Linked DNA regions of Funiculus sociatus GB2-C1. The protein of the gene in region 1 binds, or shares a complex with, the protein of each later gene. Links are inferred from orthologs where the notes say so. Each region holds a gene or a part of one and is shown in the gene's direction. Other genes may lie near its edges.

Evidence for each region. The genes of interacting proteins can lie anywhere in the genome.
Region 2: the proteins of prmC (region 1) and prfA are in contact, whole or in part, in a crystal structure (PDB 2B3T), measured with the Escherichia coli proteins. The link is inferred for Funiculus sociatus GB2-C1 from one-to-one orthologs.

Annotation. Positions count from the first base shown.
Region 1 is NZ_JAMPKJ010000009.1:58,117-64,451, forward strand. The notes cover bases 3,007-5,941. They hold prmC (peptide chain release factor N(5)-glutamine methyltransferase), read left to right. Parts: upstream 3,007-3,982; coding sequence 3,983-4,900; downstream 4,901-5,941. Other genes in these bases: NDI42_RS06685 (Tic22 family protein), read left to right, coding at 3,134-3,979; NDI42_RS06695 (L-threonylcarbamoyladenylate synthase), read left to right, coding at 5,121-5,720; NDI42_RS06700 (sensor histidine kinase), read left to right, coding at 5,820-5,941. In the rest of the region: NDI42_RS06670 (hypothetical protein), read right to left, coding at 27-752; NDI42_RS06675 (GNAT family N-acetyltransferase), read left to right, coding at 1,518-2,045; more of NDI42_RS06700, read left to right, coding at 5,942-6,335. UniProt on the Escherichia coli protein: Methylates the class 1 translation termination release factors RF1/PrfA and RF2/PrfB on the glutamine residue of the universally conserved GGQ motif, i.e. on 'Gln-235' in RF1 and on 'Gln-252' in RF2.
Region 2 is NZ_JAMPKJ010000033.1:26,936-31,708, forward strand. The notes cover bases 152-3,090. They hold prfA (peptide chain release factor 1), read left to right. Parts: upstream 152-1,041; coding sequence 1,042-2,139; downstream 2,140-3,090. Other genes in these bases: rpsI (30S ribosomal protein S9), read left to right, coding at 152-558; rpmE (50S ribosomal protein L31), read left to right, coding at 693-947; NDI42_RS16310 (hypothetical protein), read right to left, coding at 2,193-2,630; NDI42_RS16315 (helix-turn-helix transcriptional regulator), read left to right, coding at 2,874-3,090. Also shown: rplM (50S ribosomal protein L13), read left to right, coding at 1-145; more of rpsI, read left to right, coding at 145-151; more of NDI42_RS16315, read left to right, coding at 3,091-3,221; NDI42_RS16320 (hypothetical protein), read left to right, coding at 3,233-3,496; NDI42_RS16325 (hypothetical protein), read left to right, coding at 3,743-4,225; NDI42_RS16330 (ABC-F family ATP-binding cassette domain-containing protein), read left to right, coding at 4,638-4,773. UniProt on the Escherichia coli protein: Peptide chain release factor 1 directs the termination of translation in response to the peptide chain termination codons UAG and UAA.

The DNA of each region.
Region 1 (6,335 bases):
CCATTTACCTATTAGCCGTCAGCTTATTAAAATCTGCGCCCCAGCAATCGCTGTCGCACACTTTCAGCAATTTTCTGCCCCAAATACTCCGGAATTATGCTTTCATTAGGCCCCAATAAGTAGAGAATCAAGCGGGTTCGCCCCCGCCAGACTAGCAAGTTGGCATTGACCACCAATAAATCCTCTTGCCAGATAGCGTACATCACCTTATAAAACAAACCAGGCTGGTTGTCTGCTTCAATTAACAGCGCTGGCAGATGGAATACAGGATCTACATAAAATTCCGTTTCCACCTGTTCTAAACCAGCGTCTAGGTTAAATTCCACGGCCAGCATCTCTTCTACTTCAAAACGCCCAGCCAAAGCCTCCCGAATGGCGCGGCAGACATTTTCTGAAGTTTTGTCTGTCAGTGCTTTGCTACCACGAGACACCACAAGTTTGATAAAAACTAGCATGGGCGGGGATATCTGACCGTACAGACTGAGACTGTGGATAGTCAGCCCATAGGCAGCCAGAACCCCAAAAATATCACTTAGTAGAAAAGATTGGTTACGGTAAGCAAAATGCAAGGCACTTTTATTACCTTCAGGTTTCAGCTCAATTACAGCTCTCCTAGTTTTGTAGAGCCGATAGGCGAGTCTAAGATTTTGTAGCTGGATCTCACTGCTGACAAACTGCTCGTAAAACTGAGGAAACGCTCGATTAAAGCGCTTCAGGAGTTCCATTGTCGATGATTTTAAACCCGCTGCCATAGATGGGGGTCAAGACTCGCTTGCCAGATTAAAAGCATTTTGGGACATAGAGCCAAGTCCCTTTCACCAAAGAACCTTCTCTTCTGGTTAATCTCTCACAAATCCTAAAAAAATTACCTACGCGATACCCGCTTCCGGTAAAGTTTCCTAAGTTGGTGCCAATAGCCGTTACGGGTTTTGTTCTAAAACTCCTCAAGGTGAAGTAACTAAACAGTAGTATCATTAGAAGCTGCCCGTACATAATTTTCTTTTTTAAGCCTACTACTTAAGTCATGAGGAACTGGTGCCTTCTGCCCTTCCAACAACAGAGGTAGGTTAGGATTTAGAGAAAAGCTGCGGAGTGTGAACCCTCAAGACCCCAGTCTAACTAAAGTCTTGCCTGATTGCGCTGTACTTGCTCCAACACCGCAAGCGATGTGGATAAGCAACGCTTGTAGTGGGTTAAAAGACAGGGCAATTGTGTTATCATCTATTTCGTGATGTTTGGCTCAGATTCGCAGCAATAAGAGGTATCTCAGATACTGAAACTATCTCACTATCAAAAAGTGTACGCGATTCTGGCAATATCAATTGATTTATTAGATTGCTTCGTTACTCTCATTCGTACATGGGCATTAATACCTGTGAAGATGGGGTGATTGGCGCTAGAAGTTAAGCTTCTTTCAGCGTTAACTGGGATCAGTAAATCAGCAAGTCTCATCTGTAAGGTGGGAATTCTACCGATCGGTAGGAACAGGAAAATATAAATACCTTAGCCACACCTGCATGGGTTTTTGGAAAAGCTTGTTTAGCGGTTCTGACAGCAGCACCGCGTCGAAGATGACGCCTGGTGAAGGTTATGCTATGGAAGGTGCAGGCGATCGCACAGGCAATGGTTCTCGCATCTTTTTTAGCACTGAGCGTGACATTGACCTGTATGAACTGGAAGAACTCTGCGATGCGGTTGGCTGGTCGCGGCGACCGTTACGCAAGGTAAAGAAAGCTATTGAACACAGTTTCCTCGTAGTTTCAATGTGGGACGTGCGGGGAACTCAGCGACGGCTAGTTGGCTTTGCTCGTGCCACTTCTGACCATGCCTTCAATGCCACTATCTGGGATGTGGTAGTTCACCCAGATTTCCAAGGCAAGGGGCTGGGTAAGGCATTAATGAAGTACGCTATCAAGAAACTTCGCAGCGAAGATATAAGTAACATTACTCTATTCGCTGATCCTCAAGTTGTGGATTTTTACCGGGGAATAAATTTTATTGCAGACCCGGAAGGGATTAAAGGAATGTTTTGGTATCCAGATTAATTTGAAAATTGGTGAGCTAAAAGTCAGCAAGTACGCTATAATAAGCAAAGGTCGCTGGCGCAGTATTAGTACACAAACTAATGTACAAAATATTCAAAATGCGATCGCTCAATTTGAACGGGATGTAGCGCAGCTTGGTAGCGCGCCTGCTTTGGGAGCAGGATGCCGCAGGTTCAAATCCTGTCATCCCGATTAAAATAAAAACCCCAAAACCCTTGATTAGTCTGGGTTTTGGGGTTTTTATTTTAGGAGAGCCGGGTCAAAGGAGTAGTGGCGTTCTCTTAGGAGGAGTATTTTGTTAATCGTTCTGGTAGCACACTTGAGAAAAAGTCAACAAGTGCTAGAAAATGAGTATGCAAGCAAACTCAAGTAATAAAAGTACGGCGGTTGGCTCCGTAGTAGTTGATAGCACAACTGAAAAAATCGCTAGATGCTGCCTAATGAACCTCTCAGTAGCCTGTAAATTGGGTATCAAAAAGGAGCTATTAGCTAGTAACCGCATTCATTACCTTACAGGGATTACAAGCGCTAGAACACCTCAATACTGCGGACATTTAAACTTACAGACTCTTCTTAAATCCGGTCATCCTGATTCTTGGTAGTAAAAAGAATTAGCGCCTCAAGGCAACCGAAATCGGAGAGCTTTCTTATAATTTTGGTGTGTGGATTTCTCAGGATCTGAGCAGCTATGTAACAATCAGATGCTGCCGTGGGAAAAAAGCGGATAACCTAGCGAAGTAGGGGCTGGAACCGAGGCGAAGCTTAGATAGTCATTGTAATGTGACAATTGGCCGTCATGACACAGCACCACTACTTAGGGAATCCTATTTTCCAGTAGAAGGCATTGAGGATGAGAATATTAGCGATCGCTAATATTGTATTGACATTAGGTGTCAGGAAGTAGTATATGGGGGATTAAAGTATTCAAAAATGGCAGTCGCCACAAAACAGCAGAACAGATACAGTTTAGTTAGAAACAAAATTTGACCCGGATGAACGGGGGCTGCTTGAAAGAGGAAACATTTCGCCTGGTCTGGACTCTATTTGGTAAGACGAGGTATCCAAAGGAAAAATTTGAGGGAATTCTGATGAAATCATTAGTTCGTTTGGGCGCAACACTGGGTCTAGTTGGCGGTATCCTCCTGGGAGGACTACCCGCAATGGAAAATCTGCGGGCGATCGCATTGCCAGAAGATCAGGTCGTAAAAAAGCTAGCTGAAGTACCCGTATTTACGCTCACCAATGCTCAAGGTGACTTCGTGGTTCGCTCGATAAAGAACGAAAACCAGACTGTTTCACAGGTGGGCTTTTTTGTCAGCAAGCAGGATGCTCAAAAATTTCTCGACGACCGGCTGAAGAAGGAGAATCCTCAGCTGGCAAACACAATGAAGGTGGTTGCCGTGTCCTTGGCAGACTTTTACACGATGGCTCAAGCCAGTAAAAAGAAGCCAGATGGTACAGTTTTTACTCTAGTTCCCGCGCAGCAACAGGTTGAATTGGCAAGAACGCTGCTGACTCAGAGCGGCCAACAAGGGCAGCAATTTAATGGTATTCCCCTCTTTGTACCGAAGTTTAAGAAAGATAATAATTATCTGACTATTCCACTGGGCAATGAGCGGTTTATTCCTTTCTACTTTGACAAACAGCAAGCGATCGCTCTCATAGACCGTTTTAAGCAAGCTGTCCCTGCTGAAGCCGCTAACACTGAGATTCAGGTAGTGGATTTGCAAAGTGTTATTCAAACCTTGCTAACCAGCAATGATCCTGGTCTAAGCAAAATTGTCTTGTATCCATCGCAGGAGTCAATACAATTTATCCGCACCCTGCAACCCGCAGCTGGGCAGAATCAAGCTCAGCCAGCAAGACCTCAACAACAGCAGCCAGCAAGACCTCAACAACAACAGCCAGCAAGACCTCAACAACCCAGACGTTGAGATATGAACGACCCGCAGTCGCCAACAGTTTCAGGTGGGGAACTCTTGTCTTGGCGCAACTGGGCAAGAGATGCGGCTAAGTCTGCTGATGTTGACCCAACTGAAGTGGACTGGCTGCTTTTAGAAGTTGCCGATGTAAATCGGTTGGCGCTGCGGTTAGATTCTTTCCAAGGCAGAACCCAGATAAAGGTAAAGCTGCCGTTATCAGTGTTAACCGAGATGTGGCAACGGCGAATTTGCGATCGCTTGCCGATACAGTACATCGCTGGTGTTACACCTTGGCGTAATTTTTCTTTGGCGGTAACTCCGGCGGTGTTGATTCCCCGACCGGAGACAGAATATCTGATTGATTTGGCAGTTACTGCTGCTGAAAAAGGCCAAGTCACCCCAAGCTTAAAGCAAGGACACTGGGCAGATTTGGGAACAGGTAGTGGCGCGATCGCTCTTGGTTTAGCAGATGGGTTAAGACAGGCAACAATTCACGCCGTCGATTTTAGCCCTGAGGCTCTTGCGATCGCCCAATACAATGCTCTTAATCTGGGTTTTGCCACTCGGATTCATTTTTATCAAGGTTCCTGGTGGGACCCTTTACATGCCCTCAAAGGCAAACTCAGCGGCATGGTTTCCAACCCGCCGTACATTCCTAGCAGTCTGGTGCCTTCTCTACAACCGGAAGTGGCGAAGCACGAACCCCATCTCGCCCTTGATGGGGGCAAGGATGGGCTTGATTGCATTCGCCACTTGGTAAAGAAAGCACCCGAATACCTGCATCCGGGCGGTATTTGGCTAATTGAAATGATGGCGGGACAAGCCGATGCTGTTGTTCAATTGTTGCAAGAAGAAGGGCGTTACTGCGACATTTCAATTCATGCCGATTTCGCTGGAATTGAACGTTTTGCTCTTGCTTATATTAAAAATTAGGAATTTTCTTGAACTGCCTATTTTTATATGGTATATTTAACTTTATAATAAGATTTTAAGTAGTTTTCTTCATACTAGAAATATGTAAATCTTTCAAAAAAAAAGGACGGATTTCCATTATCTAAATATACCATAAAAGGCCTATAGCGAAAAATAAAAAGTTAATAATAGTAAGTTAATTTTAAAGCAGAAAATCAAGATAAATTCAATCCAAAATCGAATGGCACAAGTTTCAATCGATGCCCTGATAAAAGGCGCTCTTTCTGGGTGTTTGGTGAGCTTTCCCACAGATACAGTACCAGCATTGGCAGTACAGCCGGAACACTCAGAGCTAATTTTTGCGGCAAAACAGCGGAGTGGAGATAAACCGTTGATTTTGATGGGAGCAACGCCAGCAGATTTATGGACTTTTGTAACTGGAAGTGCGGCGGAATGGGAGATTTGGCAACAAGTTGCTTTGCAATATTGGCCGGGAGCGATAACGTTAGTATTGCCAGCTTCAGAGCGCGTCCCAAGAACCATGAACCCGACTGATCCCAGCACAATAGGAGTGAGAGTGCCAAATTGCGCGATCGCTCGTAAAATTCTGGCGCAAACTGGCCCCTTAGCAACTACTAGCGCCAATCGTTCTGGGGAGCCACCCCTCGAAACAATGACCGAAATCGAAGCGCAGTTTCCCGATGTCTTAACTCTACTACCCTCGGAATTAAAGACTGAAGAATTGGCGCTTGGCGTTCCTTCCACCGTTGCCAAATGGACAGACAGTAAATGGGAAATTTTGCGGCAAGGAGCAGTTAAATTGGAAGGAACTGGGAATTAAAGACCCTTGATTAGAGATATTTTCTGATGATTAATTTCTAATTCCCCCTACAGGGTAACTTTTACCCAACCCTCAAAATCTAAAAACCGATATATTTTTATGCCCCAAGACGCTAACTCAAACTTGGAAGCCATTTTAGAGGAACTCAAGCAAACCCAACTTGCTTGTAACATGGCAACAGAAATGGGCCAGTTTAAAGCGGGTTTTTTGGCGCGGACTTCTCATGAATTGCGATCGCCCTTGAACAGTTTAATCGGTCTACATCAGCTAATTTTGTCAGATTTGTGTGACTCTCCAGAGGAAGAACGAGAGTTCATAGCCCAAGCTCAAGGCTCTGCACTTAAACTGGTAAAACTTTTAGACGAAATTATTGCCGTTGCCAAAACCCAACATGGCACCAATCGGCTAGAAATTCAGCCTGTACAGATAGCTAATGTTTTTGAGCAAGTCTATAACTTTACGTACCTGCAAGCAGCTAATCGCAGCATTCGCTTGGAAGTATCGCCCCCCGATCCAGAAATTTACGTTTTGGCAGATCCGCGACGGTTACAACAAGTGGTGCTGAATTTAGTTGATAGCGCGATCGCTCGTATGGACGGAGGTAGCATTCGAGTT
Region 2 (4,773 bases), on another replicon or contig:
AACCGCCGTGCGCGGAATGCTCCCCAAAAATTCTCTGGGAAGACAACTATTTACCAAGCTCAAAGTTTATCCGGGGCCATCACATCCCCACGAATCACAAAAACCCCAGGAAGTCAAGATTAATACAATCCCAGGAGAAAATTAATGCAAGCAACAGAACAAAGTGGTCGCGTTATGTACTGGGGAACTGGTCGCCGCAAATCTTCCGTGGCGAGAGTTCGCCTGGTACCTGGTAGCGGTCAGATGATTGTTAATGACCGCCCTGGCGACAACTACTTCAACTACAATTCAGCTTACCTCTCAGCAGCCAAAGCTCCCCTGGAAACTCTGGGACTGGAAAATGAGTATGACATTCTGGTGAAAGCTCACGGTGGTGGCTTAACTGGTCAATCAGACTCGATTCGGTTGGGAGTCGCAAGAGCTTTGTGTCAGCTCGATCCAGACAACCGTCAGCCTTTGAAAAGCGAAGGCTACTTAACCCGCGATCCCCGCGCCAAAGAGCGGAAGAAATACGGCTTGCACAAAGCTCGTAAAGCTCCGCAGTACTCTAAGCGATAAGAATAAAGGCGAGAGGCTTTTGGGTTGCCCGAAGCGTCTTGTCCTTTGCCTAAAAAGGCTTTGGGTGACTGCCCAGATTTGAAAGCTACAATAAACATAGGCAATGAAAATTGTCGAGGAGCAGACAAGTAATTATGGCAAAACAAGGAATTCATCCGGAGTGGTATCCGGAAGCTAAAGTGTACTGCAACGGGGAATTAGTGATGACCGTTGGTTCCACTAAGCCAGAACTTCACGTTGATGTTTGGTCTGGCAACCACCCGTTTTACACTGGTACGCAGAAAATTATTGACACGGAAGGACGGGTTGAGCGCTTCCTGCGGAAATACGGGATGCTGGAAGGGGATCAATCTCAAGCTGGTGATGCTGGCTCCAACAATAAAAAATAGCGGGGTTGCTATGCTCGGTAGCACGACCCGCCTATGGGGTCGAAGTTATTGATGTTAAGCAACAAAGCTGTTTTTATGGAGCGATCGCAGACCAATGGCTGAAACATACCTGCTGGAGAAACTAAAATCCGTTGAGCAAACCTTTAATGAGTTGACCCGCCGACTGGCAGATCCAGATATTGCCAACAACCCAAACGAGTATCAACGAGTCGCGAAGGCTCGTTCGTCCTTGGAGGAAACTGTCAACACCTACGAAACGTGGAAGGCGACGGGGCAAGATTTGGGGGGCGCAAAACAGGTACTCAAGGAATCTGCCAGCGATCCAGAGTTCCAGGAAATGGCAGCCCTGGAAGTAAAGGAATTAGAGCAAAAACTAGAACAACTGGAAACGCGCCTCAAAATTTTGCTTTTGCCCAGCGATCCCAATGATGACAAAAACATCATGCTGGAAATTCGCGCTGGTACTGGCGGAGATGAGGCGAGTATTTGGGCTGGTGATTTGGTGCGGATGTACTCGCGCTATGCTGAGACCCAAAACTGGAAAGTTAGCTTGCTCAGTGAGTCACTAGCAGAGATGGGCGGCTTTAAAGAGGCAATTCTGGAAATCAAGGGCGACGATGTTTACAGCCAGCTGAAGTATGAAGCTGGTGTACATCGGGTGCAGCGCGTACCTCTGACGGAGGCGGGCGGACGAGTTCACACCTCAACCGCAACCGTGGCCGTAATGCCAGAGGTGGATGATGTGGAGATCCACATTGACCCGAAGGATATTGAACTCAAAACCGCTCGTTCTGGTGGTGCGGGTGGTCAAAACGTCAACAAGGTGGAAACCGCTGTTGACCTGATCCACAAACCAACAGGAATTCGGATTTTCTGTACTGAAGAGAGAAGTCAGCTGCAAAACAAAGAGCGGGCGATGCAAATCCTCCGCGCCAAGCTTTACGAAATAAAGCTGCACGAACAACAGGAAGCTGTTACTTCCATGCGTCGCTCTCAGGTAGGCACTGGCTCTCGCTCAGAAAAAATCCGCACCTACAATTACAAAGATAACCGGGTGACAGACCATCGCCTGAATCAGAATTACAGCCTCAATCCAGTTCTCGAAGGCGATCTGGAAGGTATTATTCAGGCTTGTATCTCTCAAGATCAGCAGGAGCGTTTGGCAGAGCTAGCTGCTTCTACTGCTAACTAAAATAAAGCTTCATGTATAGCAATTCCCCAGCTGCATTTAAACGGCTGGGTTTTTTATTTAACAGCTTCTTTGGCAAAGCGCTCCGCTACCGCCAACCGAGTAATCTGGTCTAGCAGCGCATCCCAAATTGCATCCGCCATCTCAGGAAGGTAGTTAAACCGCTGTATATCGTACTGGACAACCTCTTCCAGATTCGCTAATACTTCCAAGTTCTTGCAACTTAAAATCTCCGCGATCGCTTCCGTCTGCCAACGTCCAAACAACCGATAACTGAAAAAAGAACTGCACTTTTGACCTTGCTCGTTCAGGAATACCACAATCACCTGATGACGTTTTGGATACACCTTGACAATTCGCTCTAGAGGCATCAAAAGCGCGTCGGCTGCGTCTAGGCGGGAAATCTGCCATCGCTTAGGTTTGAGCCATCCTGAGGCTGTGAGGCTAAGAGGCGATCGCCTCTTACCAGTCTTTCTGCTGAGTCTGTTGCTCATTGTTAGCCACCGCTGATTTTTTGATGTTTTCTCAAAAATTTACCTGCTGTGCTACCTTACAAAGCCAAGCTGTTTCCAGTTCAAACCAGTCAGGTTATTTTTTTGATGACCTTTAAAAGTAGACTTAGCTTTCTTTAAGTATACTTTTAATATAGTTTTTTCAAAGCAGACTTGTCAAGCTATAAGTTTAGATGTAATGAATGACAACTAAACTTGTAGATGCGGTTGAGTAGCTGTCTAGGCGTGAACATCGAAAGTAGAGAAAAACTGATTGAAATCATTAAACTAGCTCGTGGATCGATGAGTCAGCGAGCGTTCGGCAAGCTTTTAGGAGTTTCTGCTACCGCTGTTCAGTATTGGGAAAAGGGGGTGACAGTTCCCGATATGGAAAATTTGGCTCAGATCGCAAAGAGAGCAGGTTACACCTTGGAGGAGATCCTCAGCTGTTTGGAGGGGAAGCCAGTGTCAGAATCCTCAGATTTGAATCAGATTTTGAGACAAATTAAATATATGCCTCTGACTCAGGTGGCGATGATCGTTCAAGCCGCAGCGGAGAGGTTTGCTACTGCGGCTGAATCTTCAGGTAGCTGAAGCCGATCTGGTTGTTGCGTGTTGCGTGTGCGCTCGCTCCTGAAGTTAGCAAGGGCAATATTTTGCCGCAAGCGGAAGCGATCGCACTCGAAGACCAAGAAAAAGTTAAATCAGCTCTTTTGCGGCGGCCCTACCAAATGCTGGCGGCGAAAACCAGCAAGCAAAAGAGCTTATCAATTGGTTTGGCCTTCTACGCCACTATCCCTAGCCTGAAATTCTGGCAAAATTGGTTAAGAACGGTTATGGGCTGGACTCCTGCTACAAAGCTGGGATAATTCTCGCCATTACCTAAAAAACAACTGATTATCTCGCCTAACTTTCTTGGCAGCCAGAAAAGTTTGACTAATGCTTTTCAAAAATATTATTTTATTGTAGTTTATTTCTATTAAAAATATAAAATAGATAATTAATGTATTATAAAACAATATTCTCAGCACATAAAATGTATAAATTTTAAAGTTTCAGTCCTAATGATTTGCCCGAAAAGCTTGTAAAGGTAGCTGTCGTCAGGAGGTGCTAAAATGCCGCAAAATAATCAATCTGTAAACTGGAAGTTTGACGCCAACGATGCTTATTCTCCGATTTACTACAAAGAGACAGTAGTCGGATTTGTAAAGCCAGACTATGCAAGTAAAATTATTGAATTTCTCAATGATAATGAAAGATTACGCAAAGCATTTAAAATGGCTTGTTTTGACTTAATACTTGAGTCCGGGGGTGACACAAATAAAGTCAATGAGTTGATGAAAAAATACATAGAAAGCACCGAACGCCCCCAGAATGGAACGGGAGCGATCGCTTACCTCCTGCGCGACAGACAAGAAGCACTAGACATAAGTGATAAAGAGTTTGTTCGCTTCTGCGATTCTTATAGATTGTCGTGGAGAGAACTGAAAGAAATTTATGCTGGGAAAGAAGTTAGTGATAGCCAGCTAGGAGCGATCGCCAGAATCGTAGGTAAATCGATTGAGGAATTAATTGAAGTCCGGGATGGACACGATTAAGAAACAAAGCGCGCTTGTTTTAAGATAGCCTCCCAAAACTCAAAAAAAAGTAACTGTAGGTTGGGTTAAAATAATGAAAATCAAAGCTATAAAGGCAATTGTTGGGTTTCATTATTTTGCACGGGCGCAACCTACAATTATTCTGATTCTTCCAAAGTCGGTATCGGCGTGAGCGAGGCAAAAACAGCCTGAGTGCATAAACGTGAAATGCTCCCAAGCAATAACGTTACCCTACCGCCCCTACCCTTAGATTCTTGAATCTGCCTTGTGTAGGGTTGCCAGCACTCAATTTACAATTAAATTTTGTTAAGATTAACTCGACCAAGTGGTACCGCCTGACAGATAAATCTGTGACTGCACCCTCGTCCGGCGCTCTCATTTGCCCTGCTGCTATATTTTTTGGAGACTATTGATGCTGCGACTCGAACATATCAGTAAAATATACCCCACAGGCGAAATCCTCAAAGATGTCAACTGGGAAGTCAAAGCGGGCGATCGCATTGGCTTAGTCGGCGTTAACGGTGCAGGCAAATCCACCCAACTCAAGA